3 regions of the Ruegeria sp. CF2 genome follow, and region 3 is predicted to be linked to each of the others. Evidence: riboswitches for the same ligand, from Rfam matches in the RefSeq annotation. Region 3 holds a riboswitch; each other region holds the start of a gene.
What was found. Region 3 has a riboswitch for cobalamin ahead of ACR0IR_RS13410 (hypothetical protein). Riboswitches for the same ligand answer to the same signal wherever they lie in the genome.

Region 1: it holds a riboswitch for cobalamin, as region 3 does, so the genes downstream of both, ACR0IR_RS09060 (CbtB domain-containing protein) here and ACR0IR_RS13410 (hypothetical protein) in region 3, are expected to answer to the same signal.
Region 2: it holds a riboswitch for cobalamin, as region 3 does, so the genes downstream of both, ACR0IR_RS14940 (DUF1636 family protein) here and ACR0IR_RS13410 (hypothetical protein) in region 3, are expected to answer to the same signal.

Annotation. Positions count from the first base shown of each region.
Region 1 is NZ_JBQFRL010000001.1:1,804,118-1,808,810, forward strand. Features, by position in the region: gene ACR0IR_RS09045 (cobyrinic acid a,c-diamide synthase CobB) at 1-842, shown strand, start outside; gene cobA (uroporphyrinogen-III C-methyltransferase) at 839-1,567, shown strand; gene cobF (precorrin-6A synthase (deacetylating)) at 1,560-2,303, shown strand; cobalamin riboswitch at 2,348-2,556, shown strand; gene ACR0IR_RS09060 (CbtB domain-containing protein) at 2,592-2,762, shown strand; gene ACR0IR_RS09065 (CbtA family protein) at 2,767-3,465, shown strand; gene ACR0IR_RS09070 (hypothetical protein) at 3,530-4,024, shown strand; gene ACR0IR_RS09075 (DUF1636 family protein) at 4,012-4,356, opposite strand; gene ACR0IR_RS09080 (DUF302 domain-containing protein) at 4,501-4,693, shown strand, end outside.
Region 2 is NZ_JBQFRL010000003.1:238,538-243,230, forward strand. Features, by position in the region: gene ACR0IR_RS14925 (FecCD family ABC transporter permease) at 1-407, opposite strand, end outside; gene ACR0IR_RS14930 (ABC transporter substrate-binding protein) at 408-1,361, opposite strand; gene ACR0IR_RS14935 (ABC transporter ATP-binding protein) at 1,358-2,164, opposite strand; gene ACR0IR_RS14940 (DUF1636 family protein) at 2,161-2,559, opposite strand; cobalamin riboswitch at 2,663-2,870, opposite strand; gene ACR0IR_RS14945 (hypothetical protein) at 3,516-3,815, shown strand; gene ACR0IR_RS14950 (hypothetical protein) at 4,179-4,478, shown strand; gene ACR0IR_RS14955 (hypothetical protein) at 4,534-4,693, shown strand, end outside.
Region 3 is NZ_JBQFRL010000002.1:483,289-487,981, forward strand. Features, by position in the region: gene ACR0IR_RS13400 (DNA polymerase III subunit gamma/tau) at 1-208, opposite strand, end outside; gene ACR0IR_RS13405 (protein-tyrosine phosphatase family protein) at 364-867, shown strand; gene ACR0IR_RS13410 (hypothetical protein) at 871-1,278, opposite strand; cobalamin riboswitch at 1,365-1,580, opposite strand; gene ACR0IR_RS13415 (TetR/AcrR family transcriptional regulator) at 1,611-2,144, opposite strand; gene ACR0IR_RS13420 (alpha/beta hydrolase family protein) at 2,268-3,125, shown strand; RNA gene ffs (signal recognition particle sRNA small type) at 3,207-3,305, opposite strand; gene ACR0IR_RS13430 (5'-nucleotidase C-terminal domain-containing protein) at 3,345-4,693, opposite strand, start outside.

The DNA of each region.
Region 1 (4,693 bases), on a different contig from region 3:
CGCGCCACGAACGCCTGACCCGTCTGGGGATGGAGCGCGCGGGCCTACCGGTTCTGGGCGTATTGCCCCGGCGCGGCGACCTGACCCTGCCCGAGCGGCATCTGGGTCTGATCCAGGCGGTCGAGCACCCCGATCTGGAAAGCGCAATTGCCAGCTACGCGGCCTTTCTGCGCGAACATGTGGATCTGGAAGCGATCATGCGGGCGGCCTCCTCGGGCCCGATGGGGCCGTCGTCGGCCGCGCTGCCGCGCCCTCCGGCGCAACGGATCGCACTGGCCCGGGACGCGGCGTTTTCCTTTACCTATCCGCATCTTCTAGAAGGCTGGCGGGCGGCCGGGGCCGAGATCCTGCCGTTTTCTCCGCTGGCGGACGAGGCGCCGGCCCCGGATGCCGATCTGGTCTGGTTGCCCGGCGGGTACCCCGAACTGCACGCCGGAACCCTGGCTGCGGCAGAGCAGTTCCTGACCGGCTTGCGCAAACATGCTGAAACGCGGCCCGTGCATGGCGAATGCGGCGGCTACATGGCCCTGGGCGAAGGGCTGATCGACAAGGACGGCACCCGCCACCGGATGGCCGGGCTGCTGGGCCTAGTCACTTCGTACGAGAAGCGCAAGTTCAACCTGGGCTATCGCCGGGCCGAGTTGCTGGCCGACATGCCCGGGTTCTCGGCCGGGACCGCGCTGCGGGGGCACGAGTTCCACTATTCCTCGATCGTCGAGCAGCCCGATGCGCCTCTGGCGCGGGTTTTTGACGCCGAAGGCGCCGAAGGTCCGCAGACCGGATCGCGCCGCGGACATGTCACCGGTACGTTCTTCCATCTGATCGCAGAGGCCAGCGCATGAGCGGTTTCGTTTCCTTCATCGGGTCCGGCCCCGGCGACCCGGAGCTGTTGACCCTCAAGGCCGTGGACCGGCTGCAAAAGGCCGACGCGGTTCTGTTCGACGATCTCAGCAGCGGGCCGATCCTGAGCCATGCGCGCAAGGACGCCGACCTTGTGGGCGTGGGCAAACGCGCCGGGCGGCCCTCGCCCAAGCAGGACCATGTCAGCCGCCTGCTGGTCGAGTACGCCCAGACCGGCCAGCGGATCGTGCGGTTGAAATCGGGCGATGGCGGCCTGTTTGGGCGGCTCGAGGAGGAACTGGTGGCCCTGCGCGCTGCCGGGATCGCGTACGAGATCATTCCGGGCATCCCCTCGGCCATTGCCGCGGCTGCGGCGGCGGGCATCCCGCTGACCCGGCGCCTGACCGCGCGCAGGGTGCAATTCGTCACCGGCCACGATGTCAGCGGCAAGCTGCCCAAGGACCTGAACCTGCCCGCGCTGGCCGACCCGGGTGCGACGACCGTGGTGTTCATGGGCAAGCGCACCTTTCCCCTGCTAGCGCAGGCGCTGCACGCGCATGGCCTGCCGCTGGACACCCCTGCGCTGATGGCCGAATCGGTCTCGACGCCCGAGCAATCGATGCACCGGTCCACCGTCGGCGCACTGGCCGAGCGTCTGGGCTCCGAGATCGGCACCGCGCCGGCGCTGATCCTTTATGGCCCGCTGGCGGAGTTCGACGATGATTGATCTGGTCTTGATCGGGATCGGCACCGGCAACCCGGACCACGTGACCTTTCAGGGCGCGCAGGCGATCCGCGCGGCCGATCTGATCCTGATCCCGCGCAAGGGCGCCAACAAGGCCGATCTGGCCGGCGTGCGCGAGGAAATCATCCACAAGGTCACCGACACACCGCCCCAAATCTCCTATTTCGACATCCCCGAGCGCCGGTCGCAGGACGGCTACCTGCGCGGCGTGGATGAATGGCACGACGCAATCGCCCTGCGCTGGCAGGAGGCGATGGACGAACACCCCGAGGCGCGCACCGTCGCCCTGCTGATCTGGGGCGACCCGTCGCTCTATGACAGCTCGCTGCGAATCGCGGCGCGGCTGGCCCCGCAGCCGAACACCACGGTGATCCCCGGCATCACGGCGCTGCAGGCGCTGACGGCGGCCCATGCCATGCCAATCAATGAGATCGGCGCGCCTTATCTGGTGACCACCGGCCGGCGCATCCGCGACGAGGGCTGGCCCAGCGACGCCGATACGGTTGCGGTGATGCTGGATGGCGAATGTTCGTTCCAGACGTTGGACATGGCCGATTTTGACATCTGGTGGGGGGCTTACGTGGGTATGCCCGAGCAGATCCTGATCAAGGGTCCGCTGGCCAATGTGGCCGACCAGATTCTGCGCACCCGCGCCGAAGCCCGCGCCCGGCACGGCTGGATCATGGATATCTATGTTCTGAAAAAGCGCGGGAATTGACGCGAAAGGTCGCAAATGGCGATTGCGCCACAGCGGCATTCACGTCTAAATGGTCGGGTCTGGTCCTGCCGGAGACATCCGGATGCTAAGAGGGAATTTGGTGCGGCCTGCGCGCAGGTCAAATCCAAAGCCGCCCCCGCGACTGTAAGCGGTGAGCCCTGTTCAACCAGCCACTCCCGATCCGTTCGGGGGGAAGGCGAACAGAGGCGCTGACCCGCAAGCCAGGAGACCTGCCAGGCGAACAATGAAACACCGGCCGTCGGGTGCGGCGGCACAGGAGGACAGAAAATGACGACACAAACGCAAACCGCATCAACGGCACGTGCTGGCATTCTTTCGGCAGTGTTCGCGGCAGCCCTGGGCCTGGGGATCATCACCCTGGCTGGTCACGTTCAGGCATCGGCGCTGCATGACGCCGCGCATGACGTGCGCCACGCAACCGGCTTCCCCTGCCACTAAACCAATGTTCAGTCGCATTCTGACCAGCGCGCTGTTCGCTGGTGCTGCAGCCGGGTTGATCGTCGCCCTGCTGCAGTTGGTATTCGTGCAGCCCGTGTTGCTGCATGCTGAACTCTATGAATCCGGAGAGCTGGTGCATTTCGGAGCCGAAGCCGTCTCGGCCCATCCCGAACTGCCGGGCATGTTCTCGGACCTGACCCGCGACGGGCTGAGCGTGGTGTTCACCATGCTGACCTATACCGGCTATGCGCTGGTTCTGGTCGCCCTGATGTCGCTGGCCGAAGCGCAAGGCCACCCTGTTGACGGGCGCACGGGCGTGCTGTGGGGCCTGGCCGGTTTCATCGCCTTTCACCTGGCGCCGGGCTTCACCATGGCCCCCGAGGTTCCGGGTGTTGCCGCAGCCGACGTGTTCGCGCGGCAGATCTGGTGGTGGGCAACCGTCGCGGCTGCTGGTGTGGCCATGTGGCTGATCGCCTTTGGTGGCAACATCGTCAGCTATCTGGTTGCGGCCGTGCTGTTGATGGCCCCGCACCTGATCGGCGCGCCGGAACCCGACGTGTTCACCGGGCCGGTTCCGACCGAGATCGGGGCCCTGTTCGCAGCACGCGCCTTTGGCGTCGGCCTTGTGGCCTGGGTGCTGCTGGGTTCGTTTGCCGGGTATTTCTGGCAAAGCGAGGGCAAGCGCGTCGAAGCCGCGGCCTGATCCCCGAAATCCCACGACCCGCCGGCGCCCAACCGGCGGGTCATTTGCTTTTCAAGGAAACATGATGACACGCTCGCTTGCTCTTTTTGCGATCGGTCTGGTCTTTGGCGGGGGTGCCGGGTTCGTGCTGGCCGCGGCCAACGGCGTCACCTTCGACGGCCACGACCATGCCGACGCCGCCCAACATGGCGGCCATCACGCCGAGGCCATGGCCCATGACCACAGCGCCGCCATCAACCTGCCCGCCGGACCGGACGCGCCGGGGCTGGAGATCGCCGTCTCCCCCGACCCGATGGCGGGTTGGAACCTGCATGTGATGCCAAAAAACTTCCGCTTCTCGCCGGAGAACGCCTCGCTGGACAACAAGCCCGGCGAAGGCCATGCGCATGTCTATGTAAACGGCGTCAAGCTGGCCCGGCTTTATGGCAACTGGATGCACATTTCGGACCTGCCCAAGGGCAACACTACCATCGAGGTCTCGCTGAACGCCAACAGCCACAGCCCGCTGGCCGTGGATGGGGTGCCGGTCAGCGCCTCGGTCACGGTTCAGGTGGACTGAAACGCGGGGATCCGCGCCCGCAGACACAAGCGAAGCCGCCCGCACGGCCGGGCGTCTTCGATCCAGCCATTCGGGCTGTTCAGAATGGTCCGACAGGTCGCCGCAATGTCATCGGCATCGGCAACCGGATCGATCCCCGAAAACACGTAGGACGCCAGGCGTTCCCCCTGCATCGCCACCACGGTCGGCTCGTCGCAACCGCTGAAACAGGCGTGCTCGACGATCTCGACCTGCCCGTCCAGGTCCGCAGCGCGCAGGGCGTCCGATACGGCCTGACGCTCGGCCGGCAAGTCGCGCTCGCCCGCGCAGCTGCTGCAGATCAAAACACGCATGCCACTCGCCTGCCTTTTTCGTTTCTCACTGTCGCTTGTGCGGGTTTCGCACCCCCGGCGCAAGCCCGCCACCCACGATATTGTGACTGTACGCAGCCGGGATTTCGGGAAAACTCGGGCCACCCATTACATGGAGAGCCCGCGATGAAACATCTTGTGTTTTTCCTCGGCCTGCTGGCGCTTCCCGCGCTGGCGGCTGATATCGAACCGCGGCCGGGTTGGGCCTTCCACCCGACGACCAAGACCTATGACGCGCTGGTGGCCGACACGATCGCGGCGGTCAAGGCAAACGGTCTGATCGTGGTAACGCAGGCCGGGCCCACCAAGGCCGCCGCCG
Region 2 (4,693 bases), on a different contig from region 3:
ATGACCGGCACGGTCAGAAGCCCCAGAAACAAGCCGGTATGCATCAAGGCAAGAATGGCTCCAAACGCGCCGCCGGCCGAAATGCCCAGCAGGTGCGGATCGGCCAGCGGGTTTCTTGTGACCGCCTGGAGGGTGGCCCCGACAATCGCCAATCCGGCCCCGACCATGACGGCAATCAAGGCGCGCGGAAAACGGATTTCCCAGATAATCGCGGCGCGGCCCTTTGACCATGCCGGCTCGCCCGAGGATAGGCCGGCTTCGTGCAGCAACACTCCCCAGACGGTCTTGGTGGGCACCGAAATGGCCCCCACCGAGATCGCAAAGGACAAGGACACGACCAACACGACCAGCCCGACCAGCATCGCTGCCCAGAGCGGTAGTACCCGGCGCGCCTGCACTACGCGCATTTAGTTGCCAACCGAGGCAGCCGGGCCCCAAAAGCCATGGGCGAGCTTCCGAACCGCCTTGATGTTGCGCGGTCCGGGTGTGGCCTCGACATATTCCAGAACCACGAAGCGATCGTTCTTGACCGCGTCCAGATCTGCAAATGCAGGATTATTGACCATGAAGTCCCGCTTCTGCTCGGCGGTGACGTCGCCATAATTGACGATCACAATGACTTCGGGGTTGCGATCGACGACTTCCTCCCAGGTGACGGTCGCCCAGCTTTTCTCGAAATCATCCATGATGTTGACGCCGCCTGCGGCCTCGATCAGAGCGGTCGGCATGGCATAGCGGCCGGCTGTGAACGGCGTATCCTCGCCGCTGTCATAGACAAAGACACGCAGCGGTTCGTCAGAAGGATTCAGGCCAGAGGTGATCTCAGCAAGTTCGGCCTTGTACCCCTGAACCAGCTTTTGCGCCCTGTCTTCGACACCGAAGATACGACCGAGATTCAGCAGATCGTTGTACATGTCTTCCATGCTGGCTTTGGGCTTGTCGCCGATATGGATGCAGCTTTCAGTCAGTTCGTAGACTTTGATCCCGAAGGGTTCGAGCGTCTCCGGCGTCACCTCGCCACCCACTTTCATCCCGTAGTTCCAGCCTGCGAAATAGAAATCGGCATCTGCGCCGACCAGCACCTCTTTGCTGGGATACTTGGCCGACAGCTCGGGCAGCTGCTGCACTCCGGCGCGCATGTCTTCATCCAACGTCTTCCAGCCGGAAATGCCGGTATATCCAACCATCCGGTCGGCCAGGCCCAGCACCAGCATCATTTCCGTCAGGTTCACGTCGTTCGAGATCGCCGCCTTGGGCGGTTCGTCAAAGGTGACGGTTCGATTGCAACTTTGCACGGTGGTTTCCGCGGTCGCGGTGTTGGCGGCCAAAGCAAGGCCCAGGGCCAGGGTGGTCGGTTTCATTCCAAGCTTCCTTCTGGTTGGGGATTGGGGAGTTGATAGGTCAGGTGAGGTTTGTGACTGAGGCTGAGTTGCTCTTGCCGGGCGGTGACATCGAACGTGTCAGAGACCAGCCTGTCACTCAGCACTGTCTGGGTTGGGCCAAAGCCGCAGGGTCGACCGTTCTTCAGAATCAGAACACGGTCGCAGACATCGGCGGCCAGGTTCAGATCGTGCAGCGAGGTGACGATCGTCAGGTCGAGGTCCCGGATCAGCCGCAACACCTCTAGCTGGTTGCGGATGTCCAGGTGGTTGGTAGGCTCGTCCAGCACAAGAATCCGGGGCTCTTGGGCAAGGGCGCGGGCGACCATCACACGCTGACGCTCGCCGCCGGACAGAGTGGCCAGCCCACGGTCGGCAAACCCGTGCAGATCCATTCGGTGAAGCGCGGACTCGATGATCTGGTGGTCACGACTGCCGGGCGTGGACAGGCCTAACCGGTGCGGCACACGTCCCAACGCCACGACGTCGCACACGGTCAGCGCGAAATCCGAGGGCTGCTCCTGCAGCACGGCGGCAACCTGACGCGCCAGCGCCCGGGGGGCCATTCTTTTGACGGATCCGCCGTCCACCAGAATGTCGCCCGAGGACGGACGGTGATAGCCGTAGATCATCCGCAGAAGGGTTGTCTTGCCGGCACCGTTCGGCCCCACAACCCCCATGACCTGCCCGCGCATCAGCTCAAAACTGGTCTCGTGCAGCACCAACGGCGCTCGTTTTCGCGGCGCCCAGGTGACGGCATCCACCGACAGCAAAGGCGCACTCATGAGGCGCAATCCGCATTTTCCGAAGACGCAGCCATCGCGGCTGGAATGCGGGCCAGTGTTGCGTGGCGAAGCCCGGCCGGGCGGTCGACCGAGCTGCACCATCCATCGCGCAACTGCTGGTACAGCCGGGCGAATTCCACCAATGCCCCGGTCTCTTCAGACGTAATACCGCCAACCCGGTAAGATGCCTTGCCCGGCCCGTGATAGGCGACGGTACAGGGTCGGGTGCACCCGGCCATGCAGGCGGCACCGGAAACGTCAAAACCTGCCAAACCGTCGTCTTCGGCCAGCGCGGCGCGCAATCGTCCGATCAGGTCAGGCCCGGGGCGTGCGGCTGCGCCCTTGGGTCGGCAAGATAGGCAAACCGTGATGTGATGTGTTGATTGTCGGTTCATTTCGCCCTCCGCGAAATCGCGGGGCGGAAAGGGAACCAGTCATGTCAGCGGCGTAAGCCGAAAATGCCATCTTGGCCTCCTTCCGGAACACCCCGCCCGGGTTGAGTTGCGTTTGATGATGGCAGGTCTCCTGACTCGCGGTGTATGGCTTGCCCCGCCTTCCCAGACCTATCGGCCCAGTGGCATCCGGGGGTCGCACACCGCCTACAGTTGCGGGGGCAGTCACGGAGTTGGCGTCAGAACGGCGCCGCACCGTATTCCCTTTTACCCGACCGCCGAAACGATCGGGAACCATCAGCGCCAATCTCATCCATGAAACCGATTGCACTGTCAACGACGTTCTGGGCGGCTGCACAATGGAGGTGTCCCGGCGACCCTTCGGCACCACCTGAGCGACAGACCGGGCGGTGAATTACGTCGTTCTGACCAACTGGCTTAAGATGGCCCGGAAGGTCCCGAAACACGGCGGTGCAAGCGGGCTGACTGCCAAGCCTCCGTGAGCGGCCTCGCCTTTTCTCTTTGAATGCAGAAGCCTATCGTTGGCAAGCGTACAAAATTTACGCGCGGAAAAATCATTGATTTATCCTGTGATTGATTCAAACATACGAATTCGACACAACTTTAGCTTTACCTCCGTTGTTGTCGCTGTCGCCCGTTTCGTCGGGCCCTTCCGACTGCTGGAGTGAGTGCTGGCGGTCGGAAGGCATTTTACGAAGATCAGCGTTGGGAGGACGCGGTGCCCGGACTTAATGTACGATCCCTTGCTCGAAAGTTCGCACCGGCTTTTGCCCATGATTTCATCACGTCAGCACGCTTTGTTCACGGTCCCGGGGATCGGCAGAATATCTGTCTGCCAACCATGTCATTGGCGGCAAAACCGGGGACCGCATAGACGTGAGCGCGCAAAAAAGGACCAGCTATTCTACAAGCATCAACAAATCCAAGAGGAGAAGAAAGTGATTAACAAAGCCATGATGATTTCAGGCGCGACGTGTTTCGCACTACTAGCGGCCTGTGACGATACGAGCACGTCAAGTGCATCCGCCGAACTGACCCCCGCCCAACAGGCGTGTCTGCGAGACGTGGCCAAAACAACAAACAATTCGCAAGTGGTCGTGCTCTCATCCGCGTTCAGCGAGGCTGGAACACAAGTTACCGTTGGGGTTGGAGAGGATCGGGCTCCGTGGAATTGTATTGCCTACAGTGATGGCGCGACAGCTGGTATCGAGTTCCTCGGCGACGAAGGCGCGTTGTGACCGGTTTGATGCGTAGCCGAAATCAGCTGCGCAGCACTGGCTTGATACGCTGAGGTCCGGCTTGGTCTGCAGAATAACCATCATCGCGTTCGCGACCCTTTACCTGTTGGCGTTGTTTGCGTTTGTGACGGGCACTTTTGGCTGGTTTGGACAGGAACGAGACCCATTGTCCGGCGTATTCCTTTTGCCGCTGGGTCTGCCTTGGGTCCTTGCGGTGGACCTTTTCTCAGAGTCGGCCAAACCGTGGCTCGCGGCGATTGCACCGGTGCTCAACCTGTTGGCACTGGTTTTGATATGCAGATGGGTACGTGGTTTGCGCCAGGAATGAAGGCGGAACTCTTTCCCGCAAAATGGGAGGAAAACATGGGAAAAGTGATCTTGGGGCTTGTGATCGGGCTCATCCTCGGCGTGGTTGGAGCGATGACCTTGGGCGGCGGGGCCGCGATGGGTGTCGGTGTCGCGACAGGCTTGTCCGCCGGTGTGTGCACCACATTGAAGGGAGCTCAGGCCGAGAACCTGATCACCGCCGAACAAGCAGATCAGATCCTCAATCGCGTGAACTCCGAGATGGCATCATTGCAAGGAATTGAAACGACGGACGAGATCGTCGGCAGCGCACAGGCATGCGACGAGTTTCTGGCACAGTTGCGGGAAGCGAAGTGAGGTTTCTGCTCACCGGAAACACAACACTTAGGATAGACCAACAGAGGACCTGCTCATGAAACGCAGTTTTTTGAACCTTTTAACTCCCGCCCTTGCGATCAGCGGAACAGCCGCGCTGGCCATGTCAGACGCCGATGACGCGTGCATCGACCATCTGCGGCAGGTCGGTGGTCCGGACGGTCAATCCGGCACGATCGAAAGCTCACAGTTCTCGG
Region 3 (4,693 bases):
AGTTCATGCCCTTGGCGATGATCCGGGCCGTGGTCGTCTTGCCGGTGCCGCGGATGCCGGTCATGATGAAGGCCTGCGCGATCCGGTCCGCCTCGAACGCGTTTTTCAGCGTGCGCACCATGGCATCCTGACCGACCAGGTCGGCAAAGGTTTCCGGGCGGTATTTTCGGGCGAGAACCTGATAGGCGGGGCTGGACTGTGTGGTCATGTCTGCTCTGACGGATTCGTACTGACGATGCAGGGTAGAGTTCCCGGTGCCCCGCGTCCACAGCGCCGGTGCAGGTTTTTCGCTTTGGCGAGCGCGCGGTGTGAGGCATACTGCGCGGATCAAGTTCAATCAGCCAGTTTCGGGGGGAACGTCTGATGACAAATCTTGTGGTTCATGCATTGCAGGTGGGCGGCGGGACGCTGGCCCTGACCTCGGTTCCCGGCGGTGGCGGCGACTATGAGGGAGACCTGGACCTGATTTCAGCCTGGGCGCCGGGGCTGGTGATTTCGATGACAACCCTTGCCGAACTGGTTGCCGTGGGTGCGGGCGAATTGGGCTGTGACATCCATCGGCGCGCCTGTCGGTGGGCACATCTGCCGGTCGCCGACTTCTCGGCGCCGTCGACCGAGATATCCGGCCGATGGCCCGAAGTCAGCGCCGCCGCCCGCCATGCGCTGTCGGGCGGCGGGCGGGTACTGGTTCACTGCCGGGGCGGTTGTGGGCGGTCTGGCATGGTTGTTCTGCGCTTGATGATAGAAAGCGGCGAGCAGCCGGAACAGGCCCTGAAACGCCTGCGGGCCGTACGCCCCTGCGCGGTCGAGACTGATGCTCAGATGGACTGGGCCGTCGCCCCGGCGCGCGAGGCACTGGTGACCTGACCTTCAGGCGGTTGCGCGGTACTCGCGCTCGACCCTGACCACCGGCATGATCGCCGTGGCCTGCAGCATCGCACAGGGTCGATCGCCGATGACCTGTGCGGGCAGGGCGTCGCTCTGGTCGTCAAACAGCATGTCGGCGTAGGTATCAAGGCAGTCGGACGGGGTGTCGGCGGCCGCTCCGCAATACACGCGGATCCGTTCGGAACGTGCATCGAACCGCGCCGTGCAGCCATGTTCGCAGTGGGCCAGTTCGCTACTGCCTTCCACTTGGAAGTCGGGGGATGTCGCGGCCTGCGCCGTCGCCATTGCCTGCGCGATGGCCCGTGCTATGCGCGCCAGTGCCGGGCAGGTCTTTCCGGTGCGCTGGCAGATGGTTGCCGCGAATTCATGGGTGTCGGTCTTCCAAATCATGTTGCGCCCTCCGCGCGCTGAGCGGGGTGGATTTGGACAGACGCCGGTTTCAAGGCCAGACCCTGCCCGGACACCCCGTCCGAGTTTCGGTTTCACGTTTGATGGCAGGTCTCCTGACTTGCGGGTCTTTGCTTTGCCGACCTTCCCAACCTTGCGGTCAGTGGTATTTCGGCATCGCTCTCCGCCTACAGTTGCGGGGGCAGTCGCGGCCTTGGTCCGCTCCGGAGTTCCGGGTTGGACCGCACCGTGTTCCCTTTTCATCCCGGACCGAAACGGCACGGGAACCATCCCCTCATCGCTAGCGGTGTATCCGGGATCGAGTCAAGACGGTTTCAGCCCGGTTGCCGGAGTGTGTCCCAAGGGAACAGATCAGGCAGTCTGCGCAGCACATTCGAATCCCTGCGGGCACGGGCCAATTGCCAGCCGCCCTGCATTACGATGAACAGGGTGTCCGCAGCATTTTCGGGGTCGGAAACTCCGAACCGCGCGGCGTGATTTCGAACTTCGACGATCCAGCTTTCATACATACGGTCGGCATGTTCCCGAAACGCGCGGTTGTCGGGGCTTTCGAACAGGGTGGCGGCGATCGGGCAGGTCTCCCATTGGGCCGAGGTGTCGAACAGCTTCGCGATTTTGTGGCACAGGGTCGTGACCCCGTCGCGAAAATCCGCGGCGTCGTCGAATGCCGCAGCAATCATGCTCAACATCCCGTCCGAGGCCCAACTGGCCGCCGCCAGGGCCAGATCCGGCTTGCCCTTTGGAAAATGGTGATAAAGCGAACCCTTGGGGGCTTGCGCTTCGGCCAGCAATTCCGCCAGACCGACACCGTTATAGCCCGAGCGCTGGAACAGTCGGGCGGCAGTCACGATCAGGCGATCTTTGGTGTTTGGTGGACGTTGGGTCATGCAGGCCAAATATTGACAGGCCTAGACCAATTGGTCCAGACACAAAGTATTAGACCGATCGGTCCAGAGTGTTTGGAGGCAAAGATGTTGGATTCGCAGCACGCGGTTGACGTGGAAGACTTTCAGTTTCCGTCGGGCCAGACCCAGCTGGCGGCGCGGCTTTACACTCCGGCGGTCGAGCCGCAAACCGTTGTTGTGCTGAACGGCGCAACAGGAGTGCCACGTGACTACTATCAGCACTTTGCTCGCTGGCTGGCCGCCGAGCGCGGTATGGCTTGCCTGACATATGATTACCGGGATTTCGAGCATTCGCTGACCGGGCGGCTGAAAGACTCGAAGGCCACGATGGCGGACTGGGCGCTGATCGACATGCCCGCAGCGCGTGCCGAGATGCGCCGTCGATACCCGCAGGCAAAACTGTGGGTGATCGGGCATTCGGTCGGTGGAATGCTGGGTCCGCTGCAACCGGAAATCGAACAGATCGACCGGATGATCTGTGTGTGCGCAGGTTTGGTGACGGTGGCCGATCACCCGTGGCCCTACAAGGGCTTGGCGACTTTGTTCTGGTATGGCCACGTGCCACCTCTGGTGCGTCTTCTGGGGTACCTGCCGGGGAAACTTCTGGGATTCGGAGCCGATTTGCCGGCGGGCGTCTATTGGCAATGGCGCAAGTGGTGTACATCGCCCACCAGCTATCTGCCCGAATTGGGAGACACGCTTCCCCAGGCGGATTGGAGTCGGGCGAACGCCACGGCGGATATCATTGCGTTCGAGGATGACCAGACTGTGCCACCGCCCGCGGTCTGGCGGCTGTCTGAACTCTATGGTCCGACCGCCCGTCGGCACTTGTTGGAGCCCAAGGATTTCGGGCTGTCCGAAATCGGTCATATCGGCGCCTTCGCCCGGCGCAGCAGTGCCGTTTGGCCGCGATTGATCGCCTGACCCGCCCGCAAGCGCGGTTTTCAGGAACAACGACGAAATACAGAGGTTGGATTGACCGGGCCGAATACGTGGCGCGGCGTCAAGTGAGAGGTTGGACATCGACCCAAGCGGGGCTCGTTGTGGCTGCTTCCTTCCGGACCTGACCAGGTTGGCGAGGCGCTTGCCCGCGCCAACCTCTCGACCGACGATATAGGCATCACGCACCCGCTTGGCAACCCGTCACAAAGACAGGCGTACCCTAAGAAACCCGCGCGCGTCCTGCCCGTCGGTGGTGGCTGCAAAGTGGTCGAGCTCGTGCAGGTAGTTTGCAGCGCGTGGCCCGGTCTTCAGAATCACGGACCGGCCCGCCTGCGGAGCAAAGGAAAAGCTTTGGGCGGTGTTTTCCACCGGATCCGGACCCAATCGTCCCGCCAGGTAGTCGCGCAAGATTCCCTGGAGGCTCAGCGGCGGCACCGGGATCAGCCGGGCCGGGTCTGGGACGGGAAAGTTGCCGCCGCCATTGGCTCGGTAGCTGTTTGATGCAACGACGAATTGTTCATCCGGATCGACGGGGCGGCCCCGAAAGGCAAGATCGCGCAGGCGGGAATGGGACGTGTCGATCAACTGGCCGCCTAAATCATATCGCGCGGGCTGGGTCAGATCGAACCTGTAGGTCACCCCATGCAGCACGTCGAAATTGTGCCCGGTGCCCTCGGGGTCGATCAGAACCTGCTCGTCGCTGTTGCCAAGTTGAGAAAACTGGGCAGCCGACATCTCCAGCCACTCGGCGATCTGGCGGCCATCCAGCAGCATGGCGGCCAGTTGGTTTGGAAACACATGCAAGTCCGAGACATGCCTTACGGTGACATCGCCAGCCGGGACTTCGGTGTAATGCCGTGGTCCGGCCCGGCCTCCGAATTTCGAAGGTGCGGCTGCGGACAGAACAGGGAGGGTTTCAAAGGTCGTTCCGGCCAGAACCGGTCGCAGGGCTGCCGCCTGTGCTGCGGCGACCAAGTTCAGCCCCTGATCCACCCCGCAAAAGGTGAAATAGCTGTGCAGGGTACGATTGATCCGGCCCACCGGCTGGGCAGCGGCTTTGCGGGTCGCCTTATGGGCGGCGGCAAAAAGTTCGACCATCTCAGGGTCTTCAGGAACGACCCGAGCGCCGGTTTCAGCCCCGCCCGGGCAGATCGCGCGCAGATGCGCGCTGTGACCAGCAATTCTCACTTCTCCCGTGGCGTTCACGGCAAGCGTCAGGTCGATCACCCCCAAATGCGACCCCGCTGATCCGGGCATGACCAAGGGTCTGGCCAGCTGCGGGTTACCATCGCTTGGGTCGGGCAGTGTCAGGTGCGTGTGTCCGGCCACGATTGCATCAATACCGTCCAGAGCAGAAAGCTGTGCGACCACATTTTCCGACATCGGCGCGGCGTCGGGCTCGCCTAGGCCGGAATGTGCAAGAGCCACAATCAGGTCGCAGCCCTGACGACGCAAATTCTCGGCCATCCGGCGCGCCGTGGAGACGGCATCCTCGGCTACGACCTGGCTTTGCAATTGTAGTGCTTCCCACTTCACCGTCTGCGGCGGCA